3 regions of the Luteibacter sp. ME-Dv--P-043b genome follow, and region 2 is predicted to be linked to each of the others. Evidence: riboswitches for the same ligand, from Rfam matches in the RefSeq annotation. Region 2 holds a riboswitch; each other region holds the start of a gene.
What was found. Region 2 has a riboswitch for cobalamin ahead of QRN34_RS07305 (TonB-dependent receptor). Riboswitches for the same ligand answer to the same signal wherever they lie in the genome.
Positions count from the first base shown of each region.

Region 1: it holds a riboswitch for cobalamin, as region 2 does, so the genes downstream of both, QRN34_RS05400 (ribonucleoside-diphosphate reductase subunit alpha) here and QRN34_RS07305 (TonB-dependent receptor) in region 2, are expected to answer to the same signal.
Region 3: it holds a riboswitch for cobalamin, as region 2 does, so the genes downstream of both, QRN34_RS19145 (CoA-acylating methylmalonate-semialdehyde dehydrogenase) here and QRN34_RS07305 (TonB-dependent receptor) in region 2, are expected to answer to the same signal.

Region 1 covers NZ_JARVRT010000008.1:89,552-100,260, forward strand. Annotated here, with positions in the region: gene QRN34_RS05385 (TonB-dependent receptor) at 1-2,050, shown strand, start outside; gene QRN34_RS05390 (acyl-CoA thioesterase) at 2,224-2,628, opposite strand; gene QRN34_RS05395 (ribonucleotide-diphosphate reductase subunit beta) at 2,947-3,975, opposite strand; gene QRN34_RS05400 (ribonucleoside-diphosphate reductase subunit alpha) at 4,173-6,692, opposite strand; cobalamin riboswitch at 6,851-7,067, opposite strand; gene QRN34_RS05405 (response regulator) at 7,248-10,097, shown strand; gene QRN34_RS05410 (SDR family oxidoreductase) at 10,161-10,709, opposite strand, start outside.
Region 2 covers NZ_JARVRT010000012.1:123,397-134,105, reverse strand. Annotated here, with positions in the region: gene QRN34_RS07310 (efflux RND transporter permease subunit) at 1-2,901, opposite strand, end outside; gene QRN34_RS07305 (TonB-dependent receptor) at 3,045-4,955, opposite strand; cobalamin riboswitch at 5,113-5,347, opposite strand; gene nagA (N-acetylglucosamine-6-phosphate deacetylase) at 5,389-6,537, opposite strand; gene QRN34_RS07295 (SIS domain-containing protein) at 6,565-7,605, opposite strand; gene QRN34_RS07290 (GntR family transcriptional regulator) at 7,616-8,368, opposite strand; gene zwf (glucose-6-phosphate dehydrogenase) at 8,603-10,075, shown strand; gene pgl (6-phosphogluconolactonase) at 10,072-10,709, shown strand, end outside.
Region 3 covers NZ_JARVRT010000050.1:1,094-11,802, reverse strand. Annotated here, with positions in the region: gene QRN34_RS19160 (excinuclease ABC subunit UvrA) at 1-2,362, opposite strand, end outside; gene QRN34_RS19155 (hypothetical protein) at 2,563-2,748, opposite strand; gene QRN34_RS19150 (LysR family transcriptional regulator) at 2,861-3,604, opposite strand; cobalamin riboswitch at 3,793-3,998, shown strand; gene QRN34_RS19145 (CoA-acylating methylmalonate-semialdehyde dehydrogenase) at 4,137-5,651, shown strand; gene QRN34_RS19140 (acyl-CoA dehydrogenase family protein) at 5,663-6,838, shown strand; gene QRN34_RS19135 (enoyl-CoA hydratase) at 6,835-7,632, shown strand; gene QRN34_RS19130 (enoyl-CoA hydratase/isomerase family protein) at 7,629-8,801, shown strand; gene mmsB (3-hydroxyisobutyrate dehydrogenase) at 8,798-9,694, shown strand; gene QRN34_RS19120 (LysR family transcriptional regulator) at 9,718-10,623, opposite strand.

The DNA of each region.
Region 1 (10,709 bases), on a different contig from region 2:
CACCGGCGTGACGGACAACGGTTCGTACTGCGCGCAGCCTGCCCTGTTCCAGAACTGGGTACTGACGCCGGGCAGCCGCAGCAACAACGGCTACGTGTCGGGCGAATACGATTTCAGCAACGGCATGCAGCTGTACGGCTCGGCGGCCCTGTACCGCACCGTCGGTATCTCCAACACCCAGTTGAACGTGTTCGGCTCCGGGCCGTTCTACGACCAGACGACCGGACAGGTCATCCACCAGGCCATCCGCCAGCTGACCGCGCAGGAAATCGGCACCTCGGCCAACACGCACGACCGCGAGCAGAACTGGAACCTGCAGACCGGCGTGCGGGGCACCGTCTTCGACGGCAGGTTCAATTGGGACCTGAACCTCAATAGCCAGAAGTACATCGTGCGCGAAGACTTCACCGGCTACAACGCACAGGCCATGAGCCGCTTCTTCCTCGGCCAGCAGCAGGGCACCACGGCCGACGGGTTGCCCATCTACGCGATGAACTGGCAGCAGTTCTGGAATCCCATCACGCCGCAGCAGTACAGCCAGTTCGCCGTGAACGGCGAGAACACCTCGTCGTCGTCGCTCGACCAGGCGCAACTGCGCCTCAACGGCGACCTGTTCAAGTTTCCGTGGGTGGACGAGGCGGTGGGCTGGGCGGCGGTGCTGGAAGCGGCGCACAACACCTTCAAGCTCTCGCCCGATGCGCGTGCCCAGGACCCGGCCACGTTCCAGAACCCGTTCGGTGCCTACCTCACCGGTGGCGGCACGCGTCAGCGGTATTCGCTGGGCACGGAGTTCCGCGTGCCGCTGCTGGATTCGGTGACCTGGACGCTCTCCGGCCGCCTGGACAAGTACAATGACGCCAGCAGTGCCGACGTCGCCCGCACCTGGGGCTCAGGTATCGAATGGCGCCCGTACGACGGGCTCCTGCTGCGTGGCAGTTACGGCACCAATTTCAAGGCGCCGGACATGCAGGCCATCTACCTGACCGGCTCCACCTCGCCGGTGGGCGACTACATCGACCCGCTGCAGTGCGTGAATGCGATCAAGGCGGGCCAGAACAACAGCACATGGTGCAACCAGGTCCAGCGGCCCACCTCGCAGTACTACACGCTGTTCACCAACGGCAGCCGCCTGCTGCTGCCGCAGACCGGCCACTCGTGGACCTACGGTTTCGTGTGGCAGGTACCGGGCGTGCAGGGCTTGTCCGTGTCGGCGGACTACTGGCACATGGGCGTGGACAACGCCATCCAGTACCTCGACCAGGGCACTGTGCTCAACGACGAAGCCGGCTGCCTGACCGGCACCAAGCCCAACGGCACGTCCGGTCTGTCGCCCTATACGGCGCACGTAGCGGGTTCGGCCTACTGCCAGATGGTCACGCAGATGGTGAAGCGCGATGCCACCGGGCAGATCCTTACCGTGCAGTCCGGCCCGATCAACGAGGCCTCGCTGTATGTCGGCGGCATCGACGCGTCGCTGGATTACAAGTTCCACACGGACGGCTACGGCGACTTCCGCGCGGGCATCAATTACACCGACAACCTGTCGTACAAGCAGCGCGTGCTGGCCTCCGACGAGTTGCAGAACACCCGTTACCAGAACGTCGCCAGCCGGGTCACGTGGATCGGCGAATGGAACAGGGGCGCATGGAACGTGTCGATCTCCGGCACGCGCGCCGGCAGCATGCGCGCGCCGAACTACGACGGTTGCGACACGCTGCCGAACGGCATCCAGCCGGGCATGGTCACCGTACCCAACGGCGGGCAGCAGCTGGCCACCGGTGTGTGCCAGGTCACCCAAGACGGCAACCAGGTCACCGTGGCCGATACGACCTACAAGGGCCACACCCCCGTCTGGATCACCTGGAACGGCTCCGCCGCCGTGCAGATCAATCCCGACACGCGCCTGAAGCTCACGGTATCGAACATCTTTAACAAGGTCGGCGCGATTCCCTACTACGCCGGCGGCTTCGAGTTCGTCACCACGGGGCAGACGGCCTCCGAGTACAACGGACGGGAAGTGTTCCTGACCTTCGATTACAAGCTCGACTGAGCTGCGGTCCGTTGGGTAGGGGCGGCGGGTGAGCGACGACGCGAGCCACGCCGGCCTGCTCGCAAGCGACACAGCAAGCTGCGCCGGCCAGCTTGCGAACGATGCTGCAGGCTGCGCCGGCCTGCTTTCATCTACTCGGGAAACCGCCAGCGGCGCGTGCGGTTTCCGTGGTGTCAGTGGTCGGCGGTGGCGACCGGCAGCGGCGCGACCGGTGTCGGCTTATGCTCCGCGTCCAGCGCGATCATGGTAAAGGTGCCGCGGGTGCACAGCTCACGGGCGCCCGTGATCAGGTCCTCGGTGTACATCGCCACGTCGATCTTCATCGAGGTGCGGCCGACCGACACCACGGTGGCGATCAGTTCCACCATCTGGCCCTTGCGCACCGGCACGTGGAAATCCACCTGCTCGGAGCGGGCGGTGACGACGATCTGTCGGGAGTAACGCGAAGCGGCAAGGAAGGCCGCCTTGTCCATCCACGCCAGCGCCTGCCCGCCGAACAGCGTGCCGAGGTGATTGGTATGGTCGGGGAAGACGATTTCGAGGACGCGGGCCTCGATGGGACGGTCGATCTCGGTCATGGGGACGCTTCCTGTTGCAATGCAGCATGCATCTTACAGGACGTCCGCACGTACGGGACGCGGGTGCCGCACTTACCGAATCGTTTGGGCGGGGGGTAGGAGCGCACGCACGTGCGCGAACCCTCAGCCTCCAACTGAGGCGAAAGAAGCCGACCGTCTAAACCAGCGAGCGTTTCCGTGCATCCGGTATCGCGTACCAGGCTCACGGAAACGCTCGCTCGCCTGGAGCGGTATGGCATCGGTTGCCCTTGCCGTGGAGAGGGTTCGCGCACGTGCGTGCGCTCCTACACCCTCGTTTCTTGAACGAGGGTTCTTGTTTCAGAACGACTGGTCGAAGGCGACCTCGCCCTGCACGCCCACCTGGTACGAGGAGACGCGGCGCTCGAAGAAGTTGGTCAGTTCCTGGACGTCCTGCAGGTCCATGAAGTCGAACGGGTTCTTCGCGCCGTATTTCTTCGGCATGTCCAGCTGGACCAGGCGCTGGTCGGCGCAGTATTCGAGGTACTGGCGCATGTCGGTGACCGAAAGGCCGGCCACGCCGCCGGAGAGCACGTCCGCCGCGAATTGGGTCTCGCAAGCGATGGCGTCTTCCAGCATGGCTTCCACTTCCTGGCGCATCTGGTCGTCGAAGAGGTCCGGCTCCTGCTCGCGCACGGTGCGCACCACCTCGAAGGCGAAGGCCATGTGGCCCGACTCGTCGCGGAACACCCAGTTGGTACCCGAGGCCAGGCCGTGCAGCAGGCCGCGCGAACGCAGGTAGTAGACGTAGGCGAAGGCGGCGAAGAAGAACAGGCCCTCGATGCAGGCCGCGAAGCAGATCAGGTTGAGCAGGAACTGGCGGCGGTGCTCGCGCGTTTCCAGGCGGTTGAGGTTCTGGATCGAGTCGATCCACTTGAAGCAGAACTCACCCTTCTGGCGGATCGAGGGAATGCTCTCGATCGCGTCGAAGGCCTTGTTGCGCTCGCTCGGCTCCGGAATGTACGTGTCCAGCAGCGTAAGGTAGAACTGCACGTGCAGCGCTTCCTCGTACAGCTGGCGCGAGAGGTACATGCGCGCCTCGGGCGAGTTCACGTGCTGGTACAGGTTGAGCACCAGGTTGTTCGACACGATGGTGTCGCCGGTGGCGAAGAACGCCACCAGGCGATGGATCAGGTGCCGGTCGGCGTCTGACATCTTCGACTTCAGGTCGCTGGTATCGAGCGAGAAGTCCACTTCCTCCACCGTCCACGTGTTGCGGATGGCCGAGCGGTACATCTCATAGAACTGCGGGTACTTCATCGGCCGCAGGGTGAGCTCGAAACCGGGATCGAGGATATGGGTGTCGCGGGCGACGGGCAAAGCGGACATCGGGGCTACCTCAGAAAGGATGGCGCCAGGCACGGCGGCACCGTGGCGCGTGTAGCGTGGCACGTGTAGGAGCGCACGCTGTGCGCGAAAAGCCAACGAAGCGGAGATGCAGCGCGATCCGCAGCGTTGCCGCGTCGTCGCGTTGTTGGTTTTCGCGCACAGCGTGCGCTCCTACATGGGTCGTCGTGCGTGGTCGGTTACTGGCAGGCTTCGCAGTATTCGGGGTTCTCGAGCGAGCAGAACACCGCGGCTTCGGCCTGTTCCTGCGCATCGGCTACCACCGGCGCACCGGCCGTGGGCAGCGCGGCCGACGACGAGCTGACCGTGGTCTTGGTGATGCGGGTGGCGGGACGCGAGCGCAGGTAGTACGTCGTCTTGATGCCGGACTTCCAGGCGTACATGTACATGGACGACAGCTGGCCGATGTTCGGGTTTTCCATGAACAGGTTCAGCGACTGGCTCTGGTCGATGTAGGCGCCGCGGGAGGCGGCCAGGTCGATCAGGGCCTTCTGCGGCAGTTCCCACGTGGTGCGATACACCTCGCGCAGTGCGGCCGGGATGGACGTGATGCCCTGGACGGAGCCTTCGGCGAGCTTGATCTGGTCGCGCACTTCGGCGGTCCACAGGCCCAGCGTCTTCAGCTCGTCCACCAGGTAACGGTTCACCACCAGGAAGTCGCCCGACAGCGTCTCGCGCTTGAACAGGTTGGACACCTGCGGCTCGATGCACTCGTAGCAGCCGGCGATCGAGGCGATGGTGGCGGTCGGCGCGATGGCGATGACCAGCGAGTTGCGCAGGCCCTTCGCCTTGATCTTCTCGCGCAGCTCGGCCCAGCGACCGTCGACGTCGGTCGGCGTGGCGGCCGGCCAGTAGTCGAACTGCAGCTCGCCGTTGGCCGCGCGGGTTTCCTCGAAGCCGGGATGGGCGCCGTCACGCTCGGCGATCTCGTTGGACATCGACAGCGCGTGGAAGTAGATCTCTTCCTGGATGCGCGAGGACAGCTTCAGCGCTTCCGCGGAGTCGAAGGGCAGGCGGAGCTTGAAGAAGACGTCCTGCAGGCCCATGACGCCAAGCCCGACCGGACGCCACTTCATGTTTGCCGTCTTCGCCGTGGCGATCGGGTAGAAGTTGAGGTCGATCACGCGGTTCAGCTGGCGCACGGCGGTGCGCACCGTGGTGGCGAGCTTGTCGTAATCGAACTGGCCGTCGACCACGTGGCGGGCCAGGTTCACCGAGCCGAGGTTGCACACGGCGGTCTCGCCTTCCGAGGTCACTTCCAGGATCTCGGTGCACAGGTTGGACAGGTGGATGACGTTTTCCGGACGGGCGGTCTGGTTGCTGGTGGCGTTGGAACGATCCTTGAAAGTCATCCAGCCGTTGCCGGTCTGCGCGAGCGAGCGCAGCATGCGGGCGTACAGCTCTCGCGCCTTGATCGACTTGACGGCCAGGCCCTCGGCCTCGGCCTTCTCGTAGGCGGCCTCGAAGGTGGCGCCCCAGGTGTCGACGAAGTGCGGCACGATCTTCGGGTCGAACAGCGACCAGTCGCCGTCGGTCTCGACGCGGCGCATGAACAGGTCCGGCACCCAGTTGGCCAGGTTGAGGTTGTGCGTGCGGCGCGCGTCGTCGCCGGTGTTCTCACGCAGCTCGAGGAATTCCTCGATATCCGCATGCCAGCTTTCCAGGTACACGCAGGCGGCGCCCTTGCGCTTGCCGCCCTGGTTCACCGCGGCCACCGACGCATCGAGGGTCTTCAGCCACGGTACCAGGCCGTTCGAATGACCGTTGGTGCCCTTGATCAGCGAGCCGCGCGAGCGGATACGTGAATAGGCCAGGCCGATGCCGCCGGCGAACTTCGACAGCTGGGCCACGTCGCCGTACTTGGCGTAGATGGACTCCAGCGCGTCCTGAGGCGAATCCAGCAGGAAGCACGACGACAGCTGCTCGTGCGCGGTGCCGGCGTTGAACAGGGTGGGCGAGCTGGCCAGGTATTCCAGCGACGACAGCATGCGATACAGCTCGAGCGTCTCGGCCACGTCGTTGCCGCCGAGGGCGCAGGCGATGCGCATGAAGAAGTACTGCGGCGTCTCGATGACGAAGCGGCGGGTCGGGTGGCGCAGCAGGTAGCGGTCGTAGACCGTGCGCAGGCCGAAGTATTCGAAGCGGCGCGAGCCGGCGGTGTCGATGGCATCGTTGAGCTTGCGCGCGTTGACCAGCACGAAGTCACGCAGGCGCTCGTTGAGGATGCCCAGCTCGAAGCCGGTGCTGATCGACTGCGAGAACGACTGGATGTCCTGGCCGGACACCTCCTTGTCGACGAAGGCGGCCAGGAGGCGCGCGGCCAGCTGGCCGTATTCCGGTTCCTCGGCGGTGAGCGCCGCGGAGGTGCGGATCGACAGCTGGTCCAGCTCCTGCGTGGTGGCGCCGTCGTACAGGCCGCCGATGGTCTTCAGCGCCACGCGCATCGGGTCGACCGCGAACAGGCCATCGGCGCTGCGGGTCACCGCGCGCACGATCTTGTTCACGTCGACGGCTTCCTGGCCGCCGTTGCGCTTGGTGACGCGCATCTGGCCGGGGTTGTGCGGCGGCGTCAGCGCGAACGCCGGCGGCGGCTCGTTGCGGTAACCGGCAGCGGGTGCCTTGTCCGCCGGGGCGGGGGAGGTAACGGCCGTATCGGCTGCTTCGGTGCGCTCGCGCGCGGCGGATTCCATCGTGGTCATGTCAGGCGTGCCCCAGGGCTCGGTTCAAACTCCCGTTCCCTCGGACGGGGCTCGAAGCGGTGGGCCGGCGGAAAAGGGTCGCGTCGGAGCACGCCATCGGGGGCTCCGGACCGCGACGTGCCTCCCCGCGGAAGCCGTCACCACAAAAACCGACGCCTGGCGGGGCGACAGCTGTTGGCAGGTCTTCGGACTTCGTGGACGGGGACGCCTTTCGGGTCCGGCCTAGCCGTCGCTTCCCAATCCCAGGGGGACCAGTGCGTGTGACGGGTTCGTTTCCACTTACCGCTGCGGGGCAGTTCCGGATTTACACCGGATTCCCTATTAAGTCCGACGGGCAGTCGCGCCTCTTCGGACACCAACGGGACACACCATATAGCTGGTCCCCGGTACCGTCAACACAAGATGTAGGGTAAATGCGCTATGTGCTTGATCCGCCGGGAGTCATTTTTTTGCAACCCCCCGCGGGCCGATTTCCGCAGCGCGACATGACCGTTTCGTGAAGATGGCCTACACAAAGTGCAGGGCTTCGAACCTTTAACATCTGCGATCCGCCCCATGACCGCTCGCTCGATGCCATCTACGTTCGCGTTGCAGGAACACGCCCTGGTCACCCATGCGTTCGACGCACTGCCGTTCGGCTTCACGGCCGTGTCGGCGACAGGGGAACTCCTTTACGCCAATGCCTGGATGACCGCACGGCTTCGTGACGGGGCGGGGCAGGGCTTCCTGAACTGGTGGACGGACGACAGCCGGTCCCGCCTGACCGCCCTGCTGGCGGCTGGCGGTATCGAGGGGGTCCGCGATATCGGGCTGACGGCCGCGGACGGCACGGCGTGGCGGGTGTCCGTCGAGCCATGGCGGCGCCCGGTGGACGGCGAGCCCGTGTTCATGGTCGGCGTCTATCCGACCGTGGAGACGCCAGGGGATGCCGGCGGTGCCGAAGAGCGCCGCCTGGCCCTGATCGAGGTCAGCAACCTGCTGCGCGACCTGGAAGACCCGACGGACATCGCCTATCGGGTGGCCGAGGTGCTCGGCCGCACGCTACGGGTCAGCCGTGCCGGTTACGGCACGGTCGATACGGTGGCGGAAACCATCACCGTCGAACGCGACTGGAACGCCCCGGGCATCCAGACGATCGCCGGCGTGCTGAACTTCCGCGATTACGGCTCGTACATCGACGACATCAAGGCCGGGCGCACCGCCCTGGTTACCGATGCCTACCAGGACCCGCGTACCGTGAATACCGCGGATGCCCTGGCAGGCATCAGCGCCGTCGCCTTCATCAACATGCCGGTGACCGAGCGCGGTGGGGTGGTGGCGTTGCTGTACCTCAACCACGCCGACCCGCGTGAGTGGCTGGAGGAAGAGATCGCCTTCGTCCGCGAGGTAGGCAACCGCACCCGCGTCGCCGTCGAGCGGCGCCGTGCCGAGGGTGAACTGCAACAGCTGGCCCTGAGCCTGGAACGGCAGGTGGCGGAGCGTACTTCCGAGCGCGACCGTATCTGGCGCCTGTCCAGCGACATCCTGCTGGTTGCCGATGCGGACACGCGCCTGCTGTCGGTCAACCCGGCGTGGACGGCGATTCTCGGCTGGAGCGAGCGCGAGACCCTGGGCCGTTCGTACCTGGATTTCGTGCATCCGGAGGATACCGAACGCATGGGCGAGGAAACCGGGCAACTGGCCGACGGCGTGGCCACGCTGCGCTTCGAGAATCGCTATCGCACGGCCGACGGCGGCTTTCGCCAGCTGTCGTGGCGGGCGGTGCCCAGCGACGGCATGATCTTCGCCGTGGCCCGCGACGTCACGACCGAGCGCGCGCGCGACGCGGAACTGGATGCCGCCCAGGAGCAACTGCGCCAGGCGCAGAAGATGGATGCGATCGGCAACCTCACCGGTGGCGTCGCCCACGATTTCAACAACCTGCTGCAGGTGATCAGCGGCAACCTTCAATTGCTCGGCACCGACGTGTCGGGCAATGAACGCGCCGAGCGACGCGTGGCCAATGCCATGGCGGGCGTCACCCGCGGCTCGAAGCTGGCCGCCCAGCTGCTCGCCTTCGGTCGTCGCCAGCCGCTGGCGCCCAAGGTCGTCAACATCGGCCGCTTCGTGCGCGACATGGACGAACTGCTGCGCCGGGCGCTGGGCGAGGCGATCGAGGTGGAGACCGTGATCGCCGGGGGCCTGTGGAACACGCTGGTCGATCCGTCCAACGTCGAGAACGCGCTGCTCAACCTGGCGATCAATGCGCGCGACGCGATGGACGGCCAGGGCAAGCTCACGGTCGAGGCCGGCAACGCGTTGCTGGACGACAGCTACGCCAAGACCCACGGCGACCTTCGTCCGGGGCAATACGTGATGCTTGCGGTGACCGATACCGGCAGCGGCATGCCGGCCCACATCCTCGACAAGGTGTTCGATCCTTTCTTCACCACCAAGCCGGAAGGTCGCGGCACGGGACTGGGACTGTCGATGGTCTACGGCTTCGTCAAGCAGTCCGGTGGTCATATCAAGATGTACAGCGAGCCGGGCGAGGGCACCACGGTGAAGATCTACCTGCCCCGGTCGATGCAGAGCGAGGATCGCATCGTGGCGATTGAAGAAGAAGCCATCCGTGGCGGTGACGAGACCATCCTCGTGGCCGAGGACGATGAAGCCGTGCGCGAAACGGTGGTGGGCATGCTCGCCGAACTCGGCTACCGCGTGCTCAAGGCACGTGACGCCGAAAGCGCGCTGTCGATCGTCGAAAGCGGCATCGCCATCGATCTGCTGTTCACCGACGTGGTGATGCCGGGCCCATTGCGCAGCCCCGAACTGGCGCGCAAGGCGGCCGAGCGCCAGCCCGGCATCGCCGTGCTGTTTACCTCCGGCTACACGGAAAACGCCATCGTGCATGGCGGTCGCCTGGACGAAGGGGTCGAACTGCTCAGCAAGCCGTACACGCGCGAGCAACTGGCCCGTCGTGTCCGGCAGGTGCTGGGCTCGCGCGTGCCGCGTACCATCGCCGAAGTGGCCACGGCCCCGTCGGCGCCGGCACCGGTCACGCCCGTGGCGGAACCGTTGCGTGTTCTGGTACTGGAAGACGACGCACTCATCCGCATGTCCATCACCGAGATGCTGGAAAGCCGTGGGCACACGGCCTTCGAGGCAGGCGACGGCAACGAAGCCATTCGCCTGCACGGCGCCGAGGCCATCGACGTGCTGCTGGCCGATGTCGGCCTGCCGGGGATGAGTGGGGTGGACGTGGCGGAGCGGTTGCGCGAGACACAGCCCGACCTTCCCGTCATCTACGCCACGGGCGACCACATGGCCAACGGCGTCACACGTGACGACCACACGACGATCATCATCAAGCCGTATGGCGTGGCCGACCTGATGGACGCGCTGGGGCGCATCGCGCGCGCGTGATCCTCATCCCGTCGACAGGAGCCCGCGCGACACGCTTGTCGACGGTCGGACGCGCTTTCGGCATCAGGGCAGCATGTTGCCGCCGGTAACGCCGTAGGTTTCCCCGGTGATGAAGCTGGCTTCCTGGCTGGCAAGCAGGACGTACAGCGGCGCGCATTCCACCGGTTGGCCGGGGCGGCCCAGCGGGACGCTCTTGCCGAATTCCACCACCTTCTCCTGCGGCTGGCCGCCACTGGGTTGCAGCGGCGTCCACACGGGGCCGGGCGCCACCGCGTTCACACGGATGCCCTTCTCGGCCAGCTGCTTCGCCAGGGCCTTGGTGAAGGCGACGATGGCGGCCTTGGTGGAGGCATAGTCGAGCAGGATGTCGGAGGGCTGGTAGGCCTGGATCGAGGCCGTGTTGACGATCGCGGCACCCGGCGGCATGTGCGGCACCGCGGCCTTGGTCAGCCAGAACAAGGCGAACACGTTGGTGCGGAAGGTGGCTTCGAACGATGCGCTATCCAGCTCGTCGATGGACGGGCTGAACTGCTGGCGGCCCGCGACATTGGCCAGGATATCCAGGCCGCCCAGTTCCTTCACGCTCCGCTGGACCAGTTCCTTGCAGAACGC
Region 2 (10,709 bases):
GAAGCGCACCAGCGCGGCCTGGCGGATGGCCTCCACGGGAGACATGCCGTGCTCGCGTTCGGCGACCAGGGCGAAGTCGACCATCAGGATCGCGTTTTTCTTCACGATGCCGATAAGCAGCAGCACGGCGATGATCGCCATCAGCGTGAGCTGGGTCTGCGTGACCAGCATCGCCAGGAAGGCGCCTGCGCCGGCCGCGGGCAGCGTGGAGATGATCGTCAGCGGATGACCCAGGCTTTCGTAGAGGATGCCCAGCACGATGTACACGGCGAGGATGGCGCCGATGAGCAGCACCATGCCGTTGGACTGCGCATCGCGCATGCGCTGGTTGGTGCCTGTGACGTCCATGCGCACGCCCGCCGGCAGGCCGATCCGGCGTACGGCTTCTTCGGCCAGGGCATTGCCCTTGTCGGGCGTGATCTTCGGCGCGAGGTTGTACGTAATGTCGGCCGATTCGAGCTGGTTCTGGTGCGTAATCGCGCTGGGCGTCGCCACCGGCTTGATGGTGGCCACGGCCGAGAGCGGAATCATCTTGCCGACGGTGTTTTTCACGTAGGTGTTGAGCAGCGTGTCCGGGCTCAACTCCTGCGCTGCCGCGGCAGTAAGCACCACCCAGTACTGGTTGACGTCGGAGTAGATGATCGATACCTGGCGCTGGCCGAAGGCGTTGTACAGGGCCGAATCGACCATACCCATGCCGACGTTGAGCCGGCCGGCCGCATTGCGGTCCACGGAGAGCATCTGCTGCTTGCCGACGATATCGAAGTCGCTGCCGACGTCGCGGAACTCCGGCATGGCCCGCATCTGCCGCACCAGCTTCAATGTCCATGGCTGCAGCGGCTCGCCGCCGGTGCTGACCAGCTGGAAGGAATACTGCCCGCGATTGCTGTTGCCGCCGTTGCCGCCCAGAAACTGCATCGGGTTCATGAACACCTGGACATCGGACAGCTTGTCGTACTCCTTGCCCTTGCGATCCAGGAACTCCTTCATCGACTCGTGGCGCTGCCCGACGCCGCTACCCTTGGGCTTGAGATCGATGAACATCGTGCCGTTGTTGCCCACCGCGGCGCCGTCGTTGCCGCTGCCCAGGATCGTGGTCACGTCCGCCACGGCGGGATCGCTCTGCATCATCTCGCCGACCCGCTTGAGCCGGCGCGACATCTCCGTCGGGGATATGTTCGCGTCCGCGGTGACCTCGGCCTGGAGCATGCCGGTGTCCTCGTCCGGCATGAAGTTGCCGCCGGCGGTCTTCACCACGGCGAAGCCAAGCCCGAACGTCGCGACGAGCAGGATCAGCGGCTGCCAGCGCATCACCCGCCGGTGCCGCATGGCCCAGTCCAGGCCACGCGAGTAAAAGTGCAGGAACCCGCGATCGAAGCGCTCCAGCGCGCGTTCCATCCGACCGGGCTGGCGCCCGGGCGCATCGTGCTTGAGATAGCGGGCACACAGGGCCGGTGTCAGCGTGAGCGATACGATGGCGGAGATCAGTACCGCCGCGGCCAGCGTCACCGAGAACTCGCGCAGCAGCTTGGTGATGAGGCTGTTGCCGAACAGCAGGGGCGCGAACACGGCCACCAGCGACAGGGTGATCGACATGACGGTGAAGCCGATCTCGCGGACGCCATCCAGCGAGGCAGGCATCGGCTTGGATCCGTTCTCCATGTGCCGCACGATGTTTTCGATGACCACGATCGCATCGTCCACGACGAAGCCGATGCACAGCACCAGCGCCATCAGCGACATGGTGTTGAGCGTATAGCCGAGCGTCCACATCACCACGAAGGCGCCCGCCAGCGACAACGGCACGCTCAGCGTGGCGATGAGCGTGGGGCCGAGCCGGCGCAGGAACACCATCATCACCAGAAACACCATGACGATGCTGATCAGCAGCGCCACCTTCACCTCGTGCAGCGCCGACTGGGTGGTCTGGGTCAGGTCGAAGATGGGGGTGACCTTCGCATCCGCCGGTAGCAGCGAGCGGAACCGGGGCAGCGCCGCTCGGATCGCGTCCGCGGTAGCGATGGAGTTCGCCTCCGGCCGCTTGCTCATCTGCATGGTGACCGCGCGCTCGCCCTGGAACCACGCGGCCTGGTACTGGTCCTGCTGCCCGTTGTAGACCCGGGCGATATCCGAAAGGCGCACCGGCACGTTGTCGCGCACGGCGATAAGTATCTTGCCGAAGTCCTTCGCGTCGCGCAGGCTGTCGGTGGCCGTCACCGTCATCTGGCTGTGGCCATCCGAGAGGACGCCCTGTGGCGAGGTGACGTTGGCGGCACTGAGCGCATTGGAGACGTCGTTGGCGGTCAGCCCCTTCGACGACAGTGCGCGCGTATCCAGTTCCACGCGCACCGCGTGCGGTGTGCCACCGAACATCTGCACGCGTGACACGCCGTCGATCTGCGCCACGGCCGGGCGGATGAGCGTGTCCACCACGTCGTAGAGCTTGTCCGGCGGTAGCGTCTTCGAGGTGAAGGTCACCAGCAGGACGGGGATCTGGCCGGTGTCGAACTTGAAGTACTGCGGCGGCGTCGGCATGCCGGCCGGCAGGTCGGCGGCGGCCGCGTTGATCGCGGCCTGCACGTCACGGGCGGCCGCATCGGTGGAGCGCGCCAGGGTGAAGCGCAGCCGCACGAAGCCGCTGCCCTCCGAGCTGTTCGAGTACATCTGGTCCACGCCCGGGATCTGGCCGAGGTGGCGCTCCAGCGGGGCGACGATGGTCGAGGCCACGGTCTGCGCATTGGCACCCGGCATCTGGGCCTGGATGAACACGGCGGGCACTTCGATGGACGGCAGCGCCGCCACGCCCAGCAGCATGTAGGCGATGGAGCCGCACAGCACCAGCCCCGCCGCGAGCAGCGAGGTTCCGATCGGTCGGCGGATGAAAGGTGCAAAAACGTTCACGACACTTCCTGTGATCGCGGGAAGCATACCCGCGCCCACAGACTTTATGACGTTCGCGCGGTTTCGTGGCGTGTGCCTTTAGTGGGGCCCCTGCCGGAAGGCAGGGGTACCCCGTTTGCCGGCGGGAGCCGCCGGCAGGCCGATCAGCGCAGGGGCGAGAAGCGCAGGGTGAGGTAATACGTGCGGCCCAGCTGGTTGTAGTACGCCACGGTCTCGTAGTGCTTGTCGGCAATATTGGCGACGCGGCCCTGCACGCTCCAGGCATCGTCCAGGTGCCAGGTGGCCCGCACGTCGGCGGTGGTGTACCCGCCCAGACGCGTGGTGTTGGCCGGATCGTCGTAGCTGTAGCCCGAGGCGTAGACGGAGCCGCCCAGCGTGAACGCGCCTAGGTCTTTGTCCAGGTCCACCCGGCCGGTGCGGCGAGGGCGCCGGGCCAGCAGGTTGTCCTTTTCCGCGCCGCTGTCGCGGTCCAGCGGCTGCTGCAACGTCAGGTAGCCACGGACATGCCATCCATCCATGTCGGCACCCAGCTGGCCTTCCACGCCGCGCAGCCGTGCCTTGCTGACGTTGATCGGCAGGAAATTGGCGTCGGAGCCGATCAGGTCGTCCACCCGGGTCTGGTACGCGTTGACCGCCCAGGTCCAGATGCCGGGGCGGCTGGACAGCCCGATTTCGGCCGTGCGCGACTTCTCCGGCTTCAGGTTCCGCACGGACGGGCCGTACTGGAAGTACGGGTAGTACTCGTCGTTGAACGTCGGCGCATGGAAGGCGGTGCCGTACGAGGCCGTGATCTTCATGCCGTCGTCGAAGCGGTAGCCATAGGCGGCCGAGCCGGTGGTGTGGTTGCCGAACTGCGTATTGTGGTCATGGCGCGCGGACAGCTGGATCTCGTGCGGGCCGAACACGCCCTGGTACAGCGCGAACACGCCTGTGTTGTTGCGGGTGTCCTTCAGGTATGCCGTGTCGCTGTCGAGCTTTTCCTGTTGGTAATCGACGCCGGCGGTGAGCGTTTGGCCGGCGGCCAGCGTGATGTCGTTCTGCCAGGATGCCTGGTTGCGCCTGGAGTACAGGTAACCCCCACGGACCTTATCGGCGCCGGTAACAAAGAGTTGGGCAAGGCCGCCGAAGTAGGTCTTGTCCGCGCCGTTAAGGTAATTGTCCCCGCGATCCTGGTTCTGGCCCAGGCTGACCGACATGCGCCAGGCCGACAGCACGTCGAAGGCCAGGTTTGCACCGGCCACCTGCTGCGAGCGCCGGGTCAGGTTCTGGAAATCGCCGTCGTATTCGATGTCGCCCTTGCTGCGCAGCCAGCTGCCGGTGAGCTCGGTGCCGTTGTCCCAGCGATAGCCGCCCGAGAGCGCGCCGTTGTAGGTGCGGTAGGCGTCATGGTCCGGCTCGTCGGTGAAGCAGCCCTTGCCGGCTTCCCTCGCACCAACGCGGCAGGCGTTGATCCCGGCGGTGTACTGGCCGCCCAGGCTGGCGTTGTACCAGCCATGCGTGGTGCCGCCCGAGAGACCCACCTGCCCGGCGGTGTAGCCGTGGCTGCCGCCGCCGATCGACAGGCTGGGCGTGGGCGCTTCGCCGGCCTGGCCGCGACGGGTGAAGATCTGGATGACGCCGCCGATGGCATCCGAGCCGTACAGGCTGGAGCGCGGGCCGCGGACCACCTCGATATGGTCGATCTGCTCGACCGGCAGCTGCTCGTAGGCGGGCAGGCCGGCACCCACGGTGCCCACGCGCACGCCGTCCACCAGCACCAGCGTGTGTGCCGAGTTGCTGCCGCGCATGAAGAGCGAGGTCTGCTGGCCCAGGCCGCCCGTGTTGGTCATGGTCACGCCGGGCAGGCCGGCCAGCAGGTCCTGCACGTTGCGGGGCTGCAGGCGCTCGATGTCCTCGCGGCTGATGACGGTGACCGGGGCCAGCACTTCGTCCAGTGGCGTGGGCGCGCGGTTGGCGGTGACCACCACCGGGTCGAGGGTGCCGTTGGGTGCGTCGGCCGCATGGGCAGCGACGATCGTCGACAGCAGGGCCGTCGCGAGCAGGGTCTTCTTCATGGAACGGGTTTCCTCCGCCGCTGGTGCGGCAATGCGTAGCCTCAACAGGCGCGCGGGAGGACACAACGACGAACGGCACCACGGGCAACACCCGGATGACTGTCCGGATTCGCCCTCCGCGAATCGCCGATAACGGGACGGCGCCCGCGCTTAAAAGCGCAGGATTCGCCGATCGGGCCGGTCTCCGGACTCGCGCTGGCCCGAGGGCATCGCACCGGCGCCTTCCCGCTTGCGCAGTGGCTGTGGCCGGTGGATGGAGCCGTTCTGGGCGGCTCCTCACGCTTACCGTTGCGGGGGCAGTGCCGGCCTTGCCACATGTGTGGCGCACCGGCTTCCCGTTTCATCCCCGCCCGCTTCAGGCCGGCGGGGACACCCGAACAACGCAATGTTAACGCCTGGCCCGCGCGGAAGCGAGCCAGTGCAGGGCGACGGATCAGGCGGCGTAGACGCGCTCGCCGCCGATCCAGGTTTCGGCCACCGTGTGATCGTCGTCCATCACCACGAAGTCGGCGCGATAGCCCGCCGCGATGTGGCCGTGGGTGGCTTCCAGTCCGAGGAAGGCGGCCGGATAGGTGGAGGCCATGCGGGCGGCCTCGTCATAGGCCACGCCGACCATCTCCACCGTGTTGCGCACGGCAGTGGCCATGTCCAGCGCGGAGCCGGCCAGCGTGCCGTCGGCCGTCTGGCAGACGCCGTCGCGGACGGTGATCGTCTCGCCCTTCAGGACGAAGTTCGGATCGTCCGACCCCACGGGTGGCATGGCGTCGGTGACCAGCATCATCTTCTGCGGCGCCTTGGCCGCGATGGCGACACGCAGCGAACTCGGGTGCACGTGGTGGCCGTCGACGATCAGACCGCACCAGCTGGCGGCGTCTTCCAGAGCGGCGCCGACCACGCCGGGCTCGCGGCTGGTGAACGGCGTCATGGCGTTGAACAGGTGCGTGAAGCCACGCACGCCGGTCGCCAGGGCCTGGCGGGTGGTGTCGTAGTCGGCGGCCGTGTGGCCGGCCGCCACGATCACGCCGTGGGCGACCAGCTGTTGCAGCACCGCGGCCGAGGCGCGCTCGGGCGCCAGCGTGAGCAGCGTGACGCCGCCGTGCCGCCGGGCGACCATGGCTACGTCGTCGGCGTCGGCGATACGGAACTTGGCCGGATCGTGCACGCCCTTGCGCTCGGGCGCGATGAACGGGCCTTCGAGGTGGATGCCGAGCACGCCCGGCACGCCCTGGGCCACCGCGTCGTTCACCGCATCGATGGCCTTCGCCATCACCGCGGCATCGTCGCTGATCAGGGTGGGCAGGAAGCCGGTGGTGCCGAACTTCGCGTGCGCCTGCCCGATGCGACGGATGGTGTCGACGGTGGGCACGTCATTGAACAGCACGCCGCCGCCGCCGTTGACCTGGCAATCGATGAAACCGGGCAGCAGCGTGCGGCCACCGAGGTCGTGACGCTCGGCGGCGCGCACGCGGGGATCGGACGGCAAGGCCAGCCCGGTGATGGTGCCGCCGTCGACCAGCACGGCAAAGCCACCCTGGAAGCCGTTATCGGTCAGCACACGGCCGTTGACGAGGGCGATGGTCATGGCAATTCCTATACGTGGGGCGAGAGGTCAGACGGTCTCGGTGACCTTGTTGAGGTGCGGCGGCACGTCGGGGTTGAAACCGCGTGCCAGTGCCAGCGCGGCCGTGGCGCGGTAGAAGCTCTGCACGGTGATCAGCGGTGCGGCGATGGGCGCGGTGGCGACCAGGGGCAGCACACCCTCGCCCGTGGCGCCGGGTGCGGCGATCCACACATTGGCGCCGCGCTTGCGGAACTCCGCCGCGATCTCCAGCACCCCGGGCAGCGTATCGTCGTTCTGGGCGAAGAACAGCACGGGGAAATGCGGGCCGACCAGGGCCATCGGGCCGTGCTTCACCTCGGCCGCGCTGAACGCCTCGGCGTGCAGGTTGCAGGTTTCCTTGAACTTCAGCGCGGCTTCCAGCGCCCCGGCAAAGCCGAAACCGCGGCCGACCACGAACAGGTTGTGCGCATCGACCAGGCCCTCGGTAAGCGCGGACCAGTCCGCGTCCCAGCCCTGGCGAAGCTGCGCGGGCAGCGCGGTGAGGGCGTCGCCGATCTCGGCGCGGCCGCTCCAGCGGGCGGCGATGTGCAGGATCGCGAACAGCGCGCCCAGGTAGCTCTTGGTCGCGGCGACGCTGGTTTCCGGGCCCGCGTGCAGCGGCACGACCACGTCGGCCACGTCGGCCAGCGGGGAATCCACCACGTTGACCAGGGCGACCACATAGGCGCCGGCCTTCTTCGCGGCCTCCGCGTTGCGCACCAGGTCGGGGCTCTTGCCCGACTGCGAGACGGCGAGGTACAGCGCGCCGTCGAGGCGCTGTGCCGCGTGGTAGATGGAGGTGACCGATGGTGAGGCCGACGCGGTGACCACGCCCAGCTGGGTTTCGAACACGTACTTGGCGTACATGGCCGCGTGGTCGGAACTGCCACGGGCGCAGGTGATGACCATACGCGGGGGCTGGGCGCGAAGCCGGTCGGCAAGGGCGCCGATCACGCCTTCGTTCAGCGCGAGCTGCCGTTCGACCACCTCGGCCGTCTCGTGCGCTTCGCGGTACATCAGGGTGTCTTGCGGCTGGGTGGTCATATCGATGGTGTGCCCGTCAGTCGCTTTGCAGTTCGGCGACGAAGTCGTAGATGTCCCCGCGATACCAGGAACAGGTGAATTCGACGATGCGGCCGTCGTCGAGGAAACTGCGCCGCTCGATGTTCAGGCCGGCGCTGCCGGCACCGAGCCGGAGCAGCCGGGTCTGGGCCGGGCCCAGCACCACCGCGCGCAGGCGTTGCAGCGCGCGTCGCGGGCGGTTGCCCAGCGTATCGAGCGCTTCGTAGAGGGAATCCTCGACCAGGCTGGGGTCGGGCAGCAGGCTGAGCGGCACGGCGCTGCGCTCGATTGCCAGGGGCTCGTCGCCGGCATAGCGCAGGCGGTGAAGGCGCACCACCTGGGTGCCGGGCGAGAGGTTCATCGCCATGGCTTCCTCGGGGGTGACCTCGCCGATGGCCCGCTCGAAGAACTCCGAGCGCGGGTTGAGCCCGCGGGCGCGGAGATCCTCGGTGAAACTGGTCATCCGCGACAGTGGCTTGACGATGCGCTCGGAGACGAATGTGCCGGCGCCGTGGCGCTGGGTGAGCAGGCCATCTTCGACCAGTCCGCCGATGGCCTTGCGCACCGTGACCCGGGACAGGGTGAGGGCCCGGGCCAGGTCGCGTTCGCTGGGCAGCGCGTGGCCGACCTGCACCTCGCCGTTCTCGATCACCGTGCGGATGGCCCGGCGCAGGCGCATGTACGCCAGCGGCTGCCGGGAGGCCGGATCGTGCTGCAGGCGCTGGTACTCGGCGACGAGGGCGGTTTCCATGCCGGGAAGATACCAATCCACAACCACTGCGGCAAGGCTCATTCGCACATCTCACAAACCCTTTGGATTCAAACGCCTGTTTGCACGATCCAAATGGGGAGAGTAAACGTTTGCGCCACCGGTGCGACCCTCGTCCGAGGCGAAATGTCGCGCCGATTGGTACGGGGCTGGTACGTCCTGGTATGTCACTGGTACGATCCTCCGGCACCCTTCCGTTTTGCAAAGGCCACTGTCGTGAGCGCCCAACTCCTCCCGATCGAACCCTTCGACCTCGTCATCTTCGGCGGCACCGGCGACCTGGCCGTGCGCAAGCTCCTGCCTGCGATGTACCAGCGGTTCGTGGATGGCCAGATCCAGCCCGGCAGCCGCATCCTCGGCGTCGCCCGCGAAGGCCTGGACGATGCCGGCTACCGCGACCTGGTGCGCGGTTCGGTCGAGCAGGGCGTCACCCATGTCGCCCCCGCCCAGCTCGAGGCGTTCATCGCCATGGTGGGCTATCTCTCGCTGGATGCACGCAAGGAAGAAGGCTGGGACGACTTTTCTGCCCTGATGCAGGTGCAGCCCAACCACATCCGCGTGTTCTACCTGTCGACCGCGCCGGACATCTTCACCGACATCTGCCAGCGCCTCGGCGCGCTGGGCTTCAACGGCGCCCGCTCGCGCGTGGTGCTGGAAAAACCCATCGGGCGCGACCTGGAAAGCGCCAACGCCATCAACGATGCCGTGGCCCGCGTCTTCAACGAATCGCAGACCTACCGGATCGACCATTACCTGGGCAAGGAAACGGTGCAGAACCTGCTGGCGCTGCGCTTCGGCAACGCCCTGTTCGAGCCGCTGTGGAACGCCCAGCACATCGACCACGTGCAGATCACCGTCGCCGAGACGGTCGGCGTCGGCCATCGCGCGGGTTACTACGACCGCGCCGGCGCCCTGCGCGACATGGTCCAGAACCACATCCTGCAGCTGGTCTGCATGCTCGCCATGGAGCCGCCGTCGTCGCTGGCGCCGGACGCCGTGCGCGACGAGAAACTCAAGGTGCTGCGGTCGCTGCGCCCTATCGACGCCAGTAACGCCGCCCAGCTGACGGTACGCGGGCAGTACCGCGCCGGTGCGGCCGAAGGCCAGGGCGTGCGGGGCTACCTCGACGAATTGGGTAGCGACCAGTCGCGCACCGAAACCTTCGTCGCCCTCAAGGCGGAGATCGGCAACTGGCGCTGGGCGGGTGTGCCGTTCTACCTGCGCACCGGCAAGCGCCTGCCCAGCCGGGTCTCGGAGATCGTGGTGACGTTCCGTGCGTTGCCGCATTCCATCTTCGATCCCACCAACGGTGCACTGCTGCCCAACCGCCTGACGCTGCGCCTGCAGCCGGACGAAGGCGTCAAGCTGTGGCTCACCATCAAACATCCGGGTCCGGGTGGCCTGCGCCTGCGCCACGTGCCGCTCGACATGAGCTTCGCGGCGGCGTTCGGCGTGCAGCAGCCCGACGCCTACGAACGGCTGATCCTCGATGTCGTGCGTGGAAACCCCACCCTGTTCATGCGCCGCGACGAAGTGGAAGCGGCATGGAACTGGGCGGGTCCCATTCTCGACGCGTGGGAATCCGGCGGTGACACGCCGAAGCCGTATACCGCGGGTACCTGGGGTCCGAGCGCCGCCGTGGCGCTCATCGAACGCGATGGCCGCACCTGGGCCGAGGACGCAGCATGAACGCCACGATCCACAAGCACGATTTCGCCGACAAGCTCACCCTTGCCGACCAACTGGCCCGGGACATCGCCGGCAAGCTGGAAGCCGCCGTCAAGGCGCGCGGCAAGGCCAGCCTCGCCGTGTCCGGCGGCAGCACGCCGAAGCAGATGTTCGCCGTACTCGCCCAGCAGGAGATCGACTGGTCCAAGGTCACCATCACGCTCGTCGACGAGCGCTGGGTGGACGAGGACAACGAACGCTCCAACGCCGCCCTGGTCAAGGATCACCTGATCCGGCACGAGGCCCACGTGGCGGCGTTCCTGCCGTTGTTCGACAAGTCGCACGCCGACGACGTGGACGCCGCGCTGGATGCCGTGGGCGAGCGTGTCGATGCACTCGGCAAGCCGTTCGACGTGGTCGTGCTCGGCATGGGTCCGGACGGCCATACGGCCTCGTTCTTTCCCGGTGGCGACCACCTGGCCGAGGCACTCGACCTGAAGGGCACGCAAAGCGTGCTGTCCATGCGTGCCGAGGGCGCGGGTGAACCACGCATCACCCTCAGCCTGCCGCGCCTGCTCGATACGCGCACGCTCTACCTGCACATCGAAGGCGCCGACAAGAAGGACGTGCTGGCCAAGGCCGAGGCCGGCGCGGA
Region 3 (10,709 bases), on a different contig from region 2:
GCAGTTCGGTGGCCAGCTTGATTCGTTGCGCTTCGCCGCCGGAAAGCTCGGTGGCCGGCTGGCCGAGGCGCAGGTAACCCAGACCGATGTCGTAGAGCAGCATGAGCGGCCTCTTCACGGCGGGCTCGTCGGCGAAGAACTCGCAGGCTTCCTCCACCGTGAGTTGCAACACCTCGGCGATGTTCCTGTCGTTCCAGCGGATGGCGAGCGTGGCCTCGTTGTAGCGTGCGCCGTGGCAGGTGGGGCAGGGTGCGTAGACGCTGGGCATGAACAACAGCTCGACGCTGACGAAGCCCTCGCCGTCGCAGGTGTCGCAGCGGCCCTTGGCCACGTTGAAGGAAAAACGCCCCGCATCGTAGCGCTTCGCCTTGGCCGCTCGCGTGGCCGCGAACAGCTTGCGCACGTGGTCGAACAGCCCGGTATAGGTAGCCAGGTTGGAGCGCGGCGTGCGTCCGATCGGTTTCTGGTCGACCTGGACCAGGCGGGTGATGGTGTCCGCGCCCTTGTGGATGCGACCGCCGGTTTTCGTGACGATGCCGGGCGCGGCGTCGTCGGTCTCATCGTCGACGGACGCGGGCTCGTGGCCCAGGTGGTCGCCGAGCAGTTCGACCAGGGCCTGGCTGACCAGGCTGGATTTGCCTGATCCGGAGACACCCGTCACGGCGGTGAACAATCCCAGGGGAAAGGCGACATCCAGTGCGTGGAGGTTGTTGCGGGTGATGCCTTTCAGTTCCAGCCAGCGGGACGGCATGCGCGGCGGGCGTTCGCGCGGATGCGTCTTACCGAAGAGGTAGGGCGCGGTGCGCGACAAGGCGACATCGGCCAGGCCCGCCGGCGGTCCGCTGTAGAGGATCCGTCCACCGTGTTCGCCCGCATCGGGACCGACATCGACCAGCCAGTCGGCGCGGCGCATCACGTCCAGGTCGTGTTCGACGACGAAAAGGGTGTTGCCCGATCGCTTCAGTTGTTCCAGGGCGGACAGCAGCGCCTCGCCGTCGGCGGGATGCAGGCCCGCGGAGGGTTCGTCGAGTACATAGACCACGCCGAACAGGTTGGAGCGGATCTGCGTGGCCAGGCGCAGGCGCTGCAATTCGCCCGGCGACAAGGTGGGGCTGGCGCGGTCCATCGACAGGTAGCCCAGACCCAGTGACTGCAACGTGCCCGCGCGGACCAGCAGGTCCTGCGCGATGCGCTGCGCGGCGATGCGTTTCTCCGGCGAGAGGTGCGAGGTGCGGCGCACGTCCGATGAGCCCTGGTGCGCGGCGCCACCGCCGGCCACGCGCTTCGCATCGGCGCGCTTGCCTGCGGCGCGGCTGCGCGTGCTGGTGCTTGAATCGTCGTCGAAGCGGCCTTCGGCGATGGGCCGCAGCGTATCCACCAGCGCATCGAACGAGAGCGCGGACAGGTTGCCGATGTCCAGACCGGCGAAGGTCACCGCCAGCGACTCGCGCTTGAGCCGCTTGCCGTCGCACAGCGGGCACAGGCTGCCGATCATGTAGCGCGACACGCGTTTCTTCATCAACGGGCTTTGCGTGCTCGCGAACGTGTGCAGCACGTAGCGACGCGCGCCCATGTACGTGCCCATGTAGCTCGGCTCGGTCTTGCGCTTGAGCGCGGCACGCGTTTCGGCGGGGGTGAAGCCCGCATACACCGGTACCGTCGGCGTTTCCTCGGTGAACAGTATCCAGTCGCGCTGCTTCTTCGGCAGGTCCTTCCACGGGATGTCCACGTCGTAGCCCAGCGTGACCAGGATGTCGCGCAGGTTCTGCCCATGCCAGGCCGGCGGCCACGAGGCGATGGCCCGCTCGCGGATGGTCAGGGTGGGGTCGGGCACCATCGAGGCCTCGGTCACCTCGTAGACGCGCCCCAGCCCGTGGCAATGCGGGCAGGCGCCCTGCGGCGTGTTCGGCGAGAAGTCCTCGGCGAACAGCATCGGCTGGTCCGGCGGGTACGAGCCGGCGCGCGAATACAACATCCGCACCAGGCTGGATAACGTGGTGACGCTACCCACCGACGAGCGCGTGCCCGGCGTACCGCGTTGCTGTTGCAGCGCCACTGCCGGCGGCAGCCCTTCGATGTCGTCGACATCGGGAACGCCCACCTGGTCGATGAGGCGCCGCGCGTAGGGGGCCACGGATTCGAAATAGCGCCGCTGCGCCTCGGCGTAGAGCGTGCCGAAGGCGAGCGAGGATTTGCCGGAGCCCGAAACGCCGGAGAACACCACAAGGGCGTCGCGCGGGATGTCGACGTCGATGTTTTTCAGGTTGTGTTCGCGTGCGCCACGGACGCGGACGAAGCCGCGGGTGTCGGTGGGCGTGGGGACGTTGACGGGAATAGTAGGCGGGGCGTTGCGTCGGGTCATGCCCGTATTATCGCCGCCGGATCATCTGCCGTGACGTGAAATTGCGTGTTGTTGCGTTGGGGAGGTAGGGCGGGTTGTGTGGGGGCGTGTTTGCGGGTGTGTGGTCGCGGGAGTGGATCGCGGACATCGTCCGCTCCTACAGGTACACGTTGCGCCGACTACCTACGTAGGAGCCCACGATGTGGGCGATCCAGACAACCTCAGCGCCGACGGGCAACCACACGCACGCGCTGCATGCGCCGCTGCTGCATCAGGTTGAACCAGAACAGCGTTTCCGTGACCACGCCTGCACCGACGAGCAGCAGTGTTCCGGTGACCGACCCGGCGACATATGACACGACGGCCAGGGCCAACCATGCGGCGAGGATGAGGTGGCGCTGGCTCATGGTGTTTCTCCTGCGTGCTGCGCGACACCGGGACCCGGGCGCGGCCTGAAACGATCCTCGGCTACACAGGAGGTGGTGTCAATCGGCCATATGTCAAGGTTTGGTGGACGATTCAGCCTCGGTAACGCAGTTCATCCACCAGCAAGGTAAGGGCCGGCACGGGCTGTCGGCGGTTGGGGTAATAGAGGTGATAGCCGGCGAAGGGTTCGCACCAGTTCTCCAGCACACGCACCAGCGCTCCCGCTTCGACATGCCGCGAGACCACGTCCTCGGGTACCCAGGCCAGGCCCAGGCCAGCCAGGGACGCACGGACGATCGCGTTCATGCCGTCGAGGATCAACTGGCCCTCCACCCGCACCTTCACTTCGCGGCCGTCCTTCTCGAAGTCCCAGGCGTACAGGCTGCCGTAGGTCGGCAGGCGCAGGTTGATGCAGTTGTGCCCGGTCAGGTCCTGTGGCGTGCGCGGGAGCGTGCGCCGCTCGAAATAGCCGGGCGTGGCGACCACGGCCATGCGCATGGGCGGGTCAACCGGCACGGCGATCATGTCCCTGGCCAGGTGCTCGCCCAGGCGGATGCCGATGTCGTAGCGCTCGGCCACGATGTCCACCAGCCCATAATCGACGCTCAGCTCGACATGGATGTCCGGGTACTGCGGCAGGAACCGTTCCAGCGCAGGCATGACGATGGATTGCGCGGCATGCTCCGCGGTGGTGATGCGCAGGTTGCCTGCCGGGCGTTCGCGCAGCTCGCCCAGGGCCTCGATCTCCGCCTCGATCTCGTCGAAGCGCGGCCCCACGCTGCCGATCAGCCGTTCGCCCGCCTCGGTGGGCGAGACGCTGCGCGTGGTGCGCGCCACCCTCCACCCAGCGATTAAGCGGGGTAACACGCTTGGTCCTATGTCGTGGATTCATCAATGGGCGGGGTGACGTCGCTGCGCTCATCACGCCCGGAGCGATGGGGTGAGGCCCGATCATGACCCCACGCCCTGACGCCGTAGCCCCGCCGTTTACTGCATCGCAGCGTGTCCCCATGCGTTGCGCCGCCTACAATCGATGGGCCACAGGTGTCCTGCCGCCGCCATTCCGGTGCGCAGGGTGAAACGGGAAGCCGGTCCGATGCCGGCGCTGCCCCCGCAACGGTAGGCGAGAAAACCCGACTCAGAACCACTGCGGCAACGCGGGAAGGTGTCGGGCTGATGCATGCCGCATCGCTCGCAAGCCCGGAGACCGGCCCGTGGTAGACATCGCATGCGGTGTCTTCCTCGGGTGTTGCGGTGGGCAACCGGATGAGCTGACTCGACGCGGCGTCCGTTGTCTCGAATCACTTGTCTTGTCCCTCGCACGCCCGGTTTCGCGGGTGAGCGATCTGGAGACTGGACAATGAACGAGATGAACCCGGCCGCGACCCATGTCGCCACGGTAAAGCTGCTGATCGACGGCGAGTTCGTCGAATCGACCACCACGCAATGGCGTGACGTGGTCAACCCGGCCACGCAAGTAGTGTTGGCACGCGTGCCCTTCGCCACGCCCGCGGAAGTCGAGGCGGCGGTGGACGCCGCGCGCCGCGCCTTCGTCACATGGCGCAAGACGCCCATCGGTGCGCGGGCGCGCATCTTCCTCAAGTACCAGCAACTGATCCGCGAGCACATGGCCGAACTGGCCGCGACGCTCACGGCGGAGCAGGGCAAGACGCTGCCCGATGCCGAAGGCGACGTGTTCCGCGGCCTGGAGGTGGTGGAACACGCGGCGGCCATCGGCAACCTGCAGCTGGGCGAGCTGGCCAACAACGTGGCCGGCGGTGTCGATACGTACACGCTGCTGCAACCGCTGGGCGTGTGCGCGGGCATCACGCCGTTCAACTTCCCGGCGATGATTCCGTTGTGGATGTTCCCGATGGCGATCGCCACGGGCAACACCTTCGTGCTGAAACCGTCGGAGCAGGACCCGATGGTGACCATGCGCCTGGTCGAGCTGGCGGTGGAGGCGGGCATCCCCCGCGGTGTGCTCAACGTGGTGCATGGTGGTGAGGACGTGGTCAACGCGATCTGCGACCACCCGCAGATCAAGGCGGTGTCGTTCGTCGGCTCCACCCGCGTCGGCACCCATGTCTACCATCGTGCTTCGCAGACCGGCAAGCGCGTGCAGTGCATGATGGGCGCGAAGAACCACGCCGTGGTGCTGCCCGACGCCCATCGCGAGCAAACGCTCAACGCGATGGTCGGCGCGGCGTTCGGCGCGGCGGGCCAGCGCTGCATGGCGGCCTCGACGGCCGTGCTGGTCGGCGCCGCGCGCGAATGGCTGCCCGACCTGGTGGCCCGCGCGAAGACATTGAAAATCAATGCGGGCAGCGAGGCCGGTACGGATGTCGGCCCGGTCATCTCCTGCGCGGCGCGCGATCGCGTGCACGCCTTGATCGACGCCGGTGTGGCCGAAGGCGCCACCCTGGAGCTGGACGGCCGCGATTGCCGCGTGCCGGGCTACGAACAGGGCAACTTCGTCGGTCCGACCATCTTCTCGGGCGTGCGCCCAGGCATGCGTATCTACGACGAGGAAATCTTCGGTCCCGTGCTCGTCGTGCTCACGGTGGACACGCTGGATGAGGCGATCGCGCTGGTCAACGCCAACCCCAACGGCAACGGCACGGCGTTGTTTACGGGCAGCGGCGCCGCGGCGCGTCGTTTCCAGGAGGACATCGACGTGGGGCAGGTCGGCATCAACGTGCCTATCCCGGTGCCGGTGCCGCTGTTCTCGTTCACGGGCTCGCGCGCCTCGAAGCTGGGCGACCTGGGGCCGTACGGCAAGCAGGCGGTCATGTTCTACACGCAGACCAAGACGGTCACCTCGCGCTGGTTCGACGACGGCGGCACGGGTCAAGGCGTCAACACCACCATCAGTCTGAAGTGAGGGCGCCCCTTATGGACATTCCGGTGACGGTGCAGGCCGCGGGCCTGAGCGACGAGCAGAATGCGTTCCGCGAGGCGGCGCGCGACTTCGCCCAGGCGGAGCTGGCGCCGCATGCGGCGCACTGGGACGCGCAAGGCATCTTCCCGCGCGAGGCCATCGGCAAGGCCGGCCAACTGGGCTTCTGTGGACTCTATGTGGACGAAGCGGCGGGTGGTACCGGCCTGACGCGGCTGGACGCGGCCATCGTGTTCGAGGAACTGGCCGCGGTCGATCCCTCCACGGCCGCCTTCATCAGCATCCACAACATGGCGACCTGGATGCTGACCACCTACGCCCAGCCTGCACTGTTGCAGGCATGGGGCGAACCGCTGGCCAGCGGCACGCGTCTCGCCTCGTACTGCCTGACCGAGCCGGGCGCGGGTTCCGATGCGGCCTCGTTGCAGACGCGCGCCGTGCGCGAGGACGACCATTACCTCATCAACGGCAGCAAGGCGTTCATCTCCGGGGCCGGCGCCACCGACATGCTGGTGGTGATGGCCCGCACCGGCGGCGACGGCGCGCGCGGCATCAGTGCGTTCGCGGTGCCCGCGGATACCGCGGGGATCGGCTACGGCCGCAAGGAGGAAAAACTCGGCTGGAACAGCCAGCCCACGCGTGGCATCACGTTCGAGGACGTGCGTATCCCCGCAACGAACCGGCTGGGCGAGGAAGGCGAGGGCTTTCGCATCGCGATGAAGGGCCTGGACGGTGGCCGGATCAATATCAGCGCGTGTTCGCTGGGCGCGGGGCAGGGGGCGCTGGATGCGGCTCGCCGCTACCTGGGTGAGCGGCGCCAGTTCGGCCGCAAGCTGGGCGAGTTCCAGGCGCTCCAGTTCAAGCTGGCCGACATGGCCACGCAACTGGTGGCCGCACGGCAGATGGTCCACACCGCCGCGCGCAAGCTGGACGCACGCAGCCACGACGCCACGGTGTGGTGCGCCATGGCCAAGCGTTTCGCCACGGATGCCGGCTTCGCCATCTGCAACGATGCCTTGCAGTTGCATGGCGGGTACGGCTACATACGCGAGTACCCGATCGAGCGGCTGCTGCGCGACAGCCGGGTGCACCAGATACTGGAAGGCACCAACGAGATCATGCGCGTGATCGTGGCGCGCCACCTGCTCAACACCGAAGAGGAATTGCGATGAGTGGCTACAAGGACACCGATTGGACCGGACTGGCGCTGAAGGTCGAGGGCCATACGGCCGTCGTGACCCTGCGCAACCCGCCGGCCAACACCTGGACGGTGCACAGCCTGACGGCACTGCGTGATCTGGTCGGCGCATTGAACGCCGATCGCGACATCTACGCCCTGGTGGTCACGGGCGAGGGCGGCAAGTTCTTCTGCGCCGGCGCCGACCTCAAGCAGTTCGCCGACGGCGATCGTGCCGTGGCGCGCGAGGCGGCGCGTCGCTTCGGCGAGGCCTTCGAGGCCCTGTCCGCATTCAGTGGCGTGAGCATTGCCGCGATCAACGGCTACGCGATGGGCGGCGGCCTGGAGTGCGCGCTGGCGTGCGACCTGCGCATCGCCGAAGCGCACGCGCAGATGGCGCTGCCCGAGGCCGGCGTGGGCCTGTTGCCGTGCGCGGGCGGCACGCAGAACCTTCCGCGCCTGGTCGGCGAAGGCTGGGCCAAGCGGATGATCCTGCTCGGCGAGCGCGTCGACGCGCCCACGGCGCTGCGGATCGGGCTGGTGGAAGAAGTGGTCCCCACCGGCGAGGGCCTGGCCACGGCCCTGGCCTGGGCCGCGCGCTCCCACGCACAAAGCCCGACCAGCGTCACGGCGTGCAAGCGGCTGGTCCAGGCCACTCGCACCCAGACCCACGCGGCCGCGCTGGTGGCGGAGCGTGAGGCCTTCGTCGACCTGTTCGACAGCGCCGACCAGGCCGAGGGTGTGCACGCCTTCCTGGAAAAGCGTAGCCCGCAGTGGAAGAACGCATGAGCGCGACGCCGATGGAGACGCCGGACGATGCACCGGTGCTGTTCGACGAGCGTGCGACGCGCGACGGCCGGCGCATCGGCATCGCCACACTGAACGCGCCAAAGACACTGAACGGCCTGTCGCTGCCGATGGCCCACCTGCTCGACGAACGACTGCGTGCCTGGGCCGACGATGACGGCATCGTCATGGTGCTGCTGCAGGGCGCAGGCGAGAAGGCCTTCTGCGCCGGTGGCGATCTGCATGGCCTGTACCGGGGCATGCTGGACCATCGAGACGGCAGCCACGACATCGCTCGCGATACGCCTGCCGCCGCTTTCTTCGCCACGGAATACCGGCTCGACTACCGCATCCACCGCTATGCCAAGCCGGTGCTGTGCTGGGGCCACGGCATCGTCATGGGCGGCGGCATCGGCCTGATGGCCGGCGCCAGCCATCGCGTGGTCACCGAGCGCTCGAAGCTGGCGTTCCCGGAGATCACGGTGGGCCTTTACCCGGACGTGGGCGGCAGCTGGCTGCTTCGCCGCGTGCCCGGCCATGGCGGCATCTTCCTCGCCCTGACCGGCGCGCCGCTGAATGCGGGCGATGCGATCCATGCGCGCCTGGCGGATCATTTCGTTGAGTCGTCGCGTCACGACGAGGTGGTCGCAAGGCTGATCGACACGGCATGGTCCGATGCCGCCACGAACAACCACGCGACGCTCTCGGCCCTGCTTGAGTCGTTCGCGCAGCCTGCGTCCGCCGGTCCACTGCAGCAGCATGCAGCGCTCATCGAGCGCCTGTGCGCACCGTCGAACCTGGACGAGGTCGTCGCCGGCATCATCGCCCTCGACACCGACGACGCGTGGTTGCAGGCGGCGAAAACCACGCTGCTCGCCGGCGCCCCCGGATCGGCGAGGCTGGGCTTCGAACTGCAGCGGCGCGCCGCCGACCTGTCGCTCGCGGATACCTTCCGCCTCGAATACGCCGTGTCGCTGCATTGCGCCGCGCACGGCGACTTCGCCGAAGGCATCCGTGCCTTGCTCATCGACAAGGACCGCCAGCCGCGCTGGAACCCCGCCACCCTCGCCGAGGCCACGCCGGCCTGGGCGGAAACCTTCTTCCACGCCCCATGGGCCGCCGCGGATCATCCGCTGGCCGACCTGGGTGCCTCCACGGAATCCTCGCCATGAGTCGCATCGCTTTCATCGGACTGGGCAACATGGGCGGCCCGATGGCCGCCAACCTGCTCAAGGCCGGGCATCACCTGCGCGTGTTCGACCTGGTGCCGACGGCGGTGGAGGCCGCGGTCGCGCTCGGCGCCACCGCGGCCGTCAGCGCGATGGACGCCGTGGTGGACGCCGAGGTGGTCATCTCCATGTTGCCGGCCAGCCGTCACGTGGACGCGCTGTATCGGGGCGCCGCGGGCCTGCTGGCGGCGATTCCGGCCGGCGCGCTGGTCGTCGACTGCAGCACCATCGCCCCGGAGACGGCGAAGCAGGTGGCCCGGGCTGCGGCCGATCGTGGGCTGGCTATGCTCGACGCGCCGGTGTCCGGCGGCACGGCCGGTGCTGCGGCCGGCACGCTCACCTTCATCGTGGGCGGCGACGCCGCGGTGCTGGAACGCGCACGGCCGCTGCTGGCGTCGATGGGCAAGAACATCTTCCATGTCGGTGCGAATGGCGCCGGGCAGGTGGCCAAGCTGTGCAACAACATGGCGCTGGGCGTCATCATGGCCGTCACCGGCGAGGCTATCGCCCTCGGCGCCGCGCATGGACTGGACCCGGCCGTGCTGTCGCAGATGATGGCGGTCAGCACCGGACGCAGCTGGGCCACGGAGGTCTGCAACCCCTGGCCCGGCGTGCTGCCCGGCGCACCCGCGTCGCGTGGGTACACCGGCGGCTTCGGTACCGACCTGATGCTGAAGGACCTGGGCCTGGTGACCGAGGCGGCGGTGGGCGTGGGCGCGTCCATCCCGCTGGGCGAACTGGCGCGCAACCTGTACGCGCTGAACAGCAAGGCCGGCCGCGGCGGGCTGGATTTCTCGAGCGTGGTGAAGCTGGTCGCGCCTTCGCTGGACGGTTGAACCGAGGCGACGCCCGCGACGGCTCAGGCGCGCAGGTGCTCGCGGCATAGCGCGAGCACCCGCTGCCGCAGCCAGCGGTGGCCGGGATCGTTGTCCAGTCGCGGATGCCACATCTGCGACACGGTGATACCCGGTGTCACCACCGGCAGCTCGAAGACGGCGATACCCTCCGTTGGTGTCGCCAGGAACGACGCGGGCACCAGCCCGACCAGGTCGGAGGCACGGACCACCGCCAGCACCGCGTGGAAGGCCGGCACCACCGCCACCACCTCGCGTTCCAGCCCGGCGACCGCCAGCGCGGTATCGACCGGACCTGTCGCCTGACCGCGGCGAGAGGCCACGACATGGCCGTGCGCGACATAGCGCCCGGCCGTCACCGGATTGCCATCGTCGAGTGGATGACCTCGCCGCACCACGCCGACGAAACGGTCGCGGAACAGGGCCTGTGTGCGTACCTCAGGCCCCATGCTGCCCACGACGCCCACTTCCAGGTCGGCCAGGCCTTCGCGCAGGTGCATCGGTGTCTTCTCGGCCTTGGACGCGAAGTGCAGGCGCACCCCGGGGGCGAGTCGCCGGGCGTCGGCGATCAGCAGCGCGGCGAACACCTCGACGAAGCCGTCGTTCGCACGCAGGGTGAAATCCCGTCGCAGGCCTGCCACGTCCTGTTCCGTCACGGCGGGCCGCAGCGCGCGTCTCGCGTCTTCCACCAGGCCACGAGTCACCTCGCGCAACGCTACCGCATGCGGGGTCGGCACCATGCGGCGTCCGGCACGTACGAGTAGTTCGTCCCCAGTGGCGGCACGCAGGCGCGTGAGCGTGCGGCTCATCGCCGATGCACTCAGACCGAGGCGGCGCGCCGCGCCCGCCACGCTGGCTTCCGCGAGCAGGGCGTCCAGCGCGATCAGCAGGTTCAGGTCGGGCTCGTCCATGGCGCATCGTAGCGTGGCTTAGGCCTCGATAAGGCGTCCGGTGCATCTATACGTTTCCGTTCGCGCGCCTTCCGCCCCATGTCCAG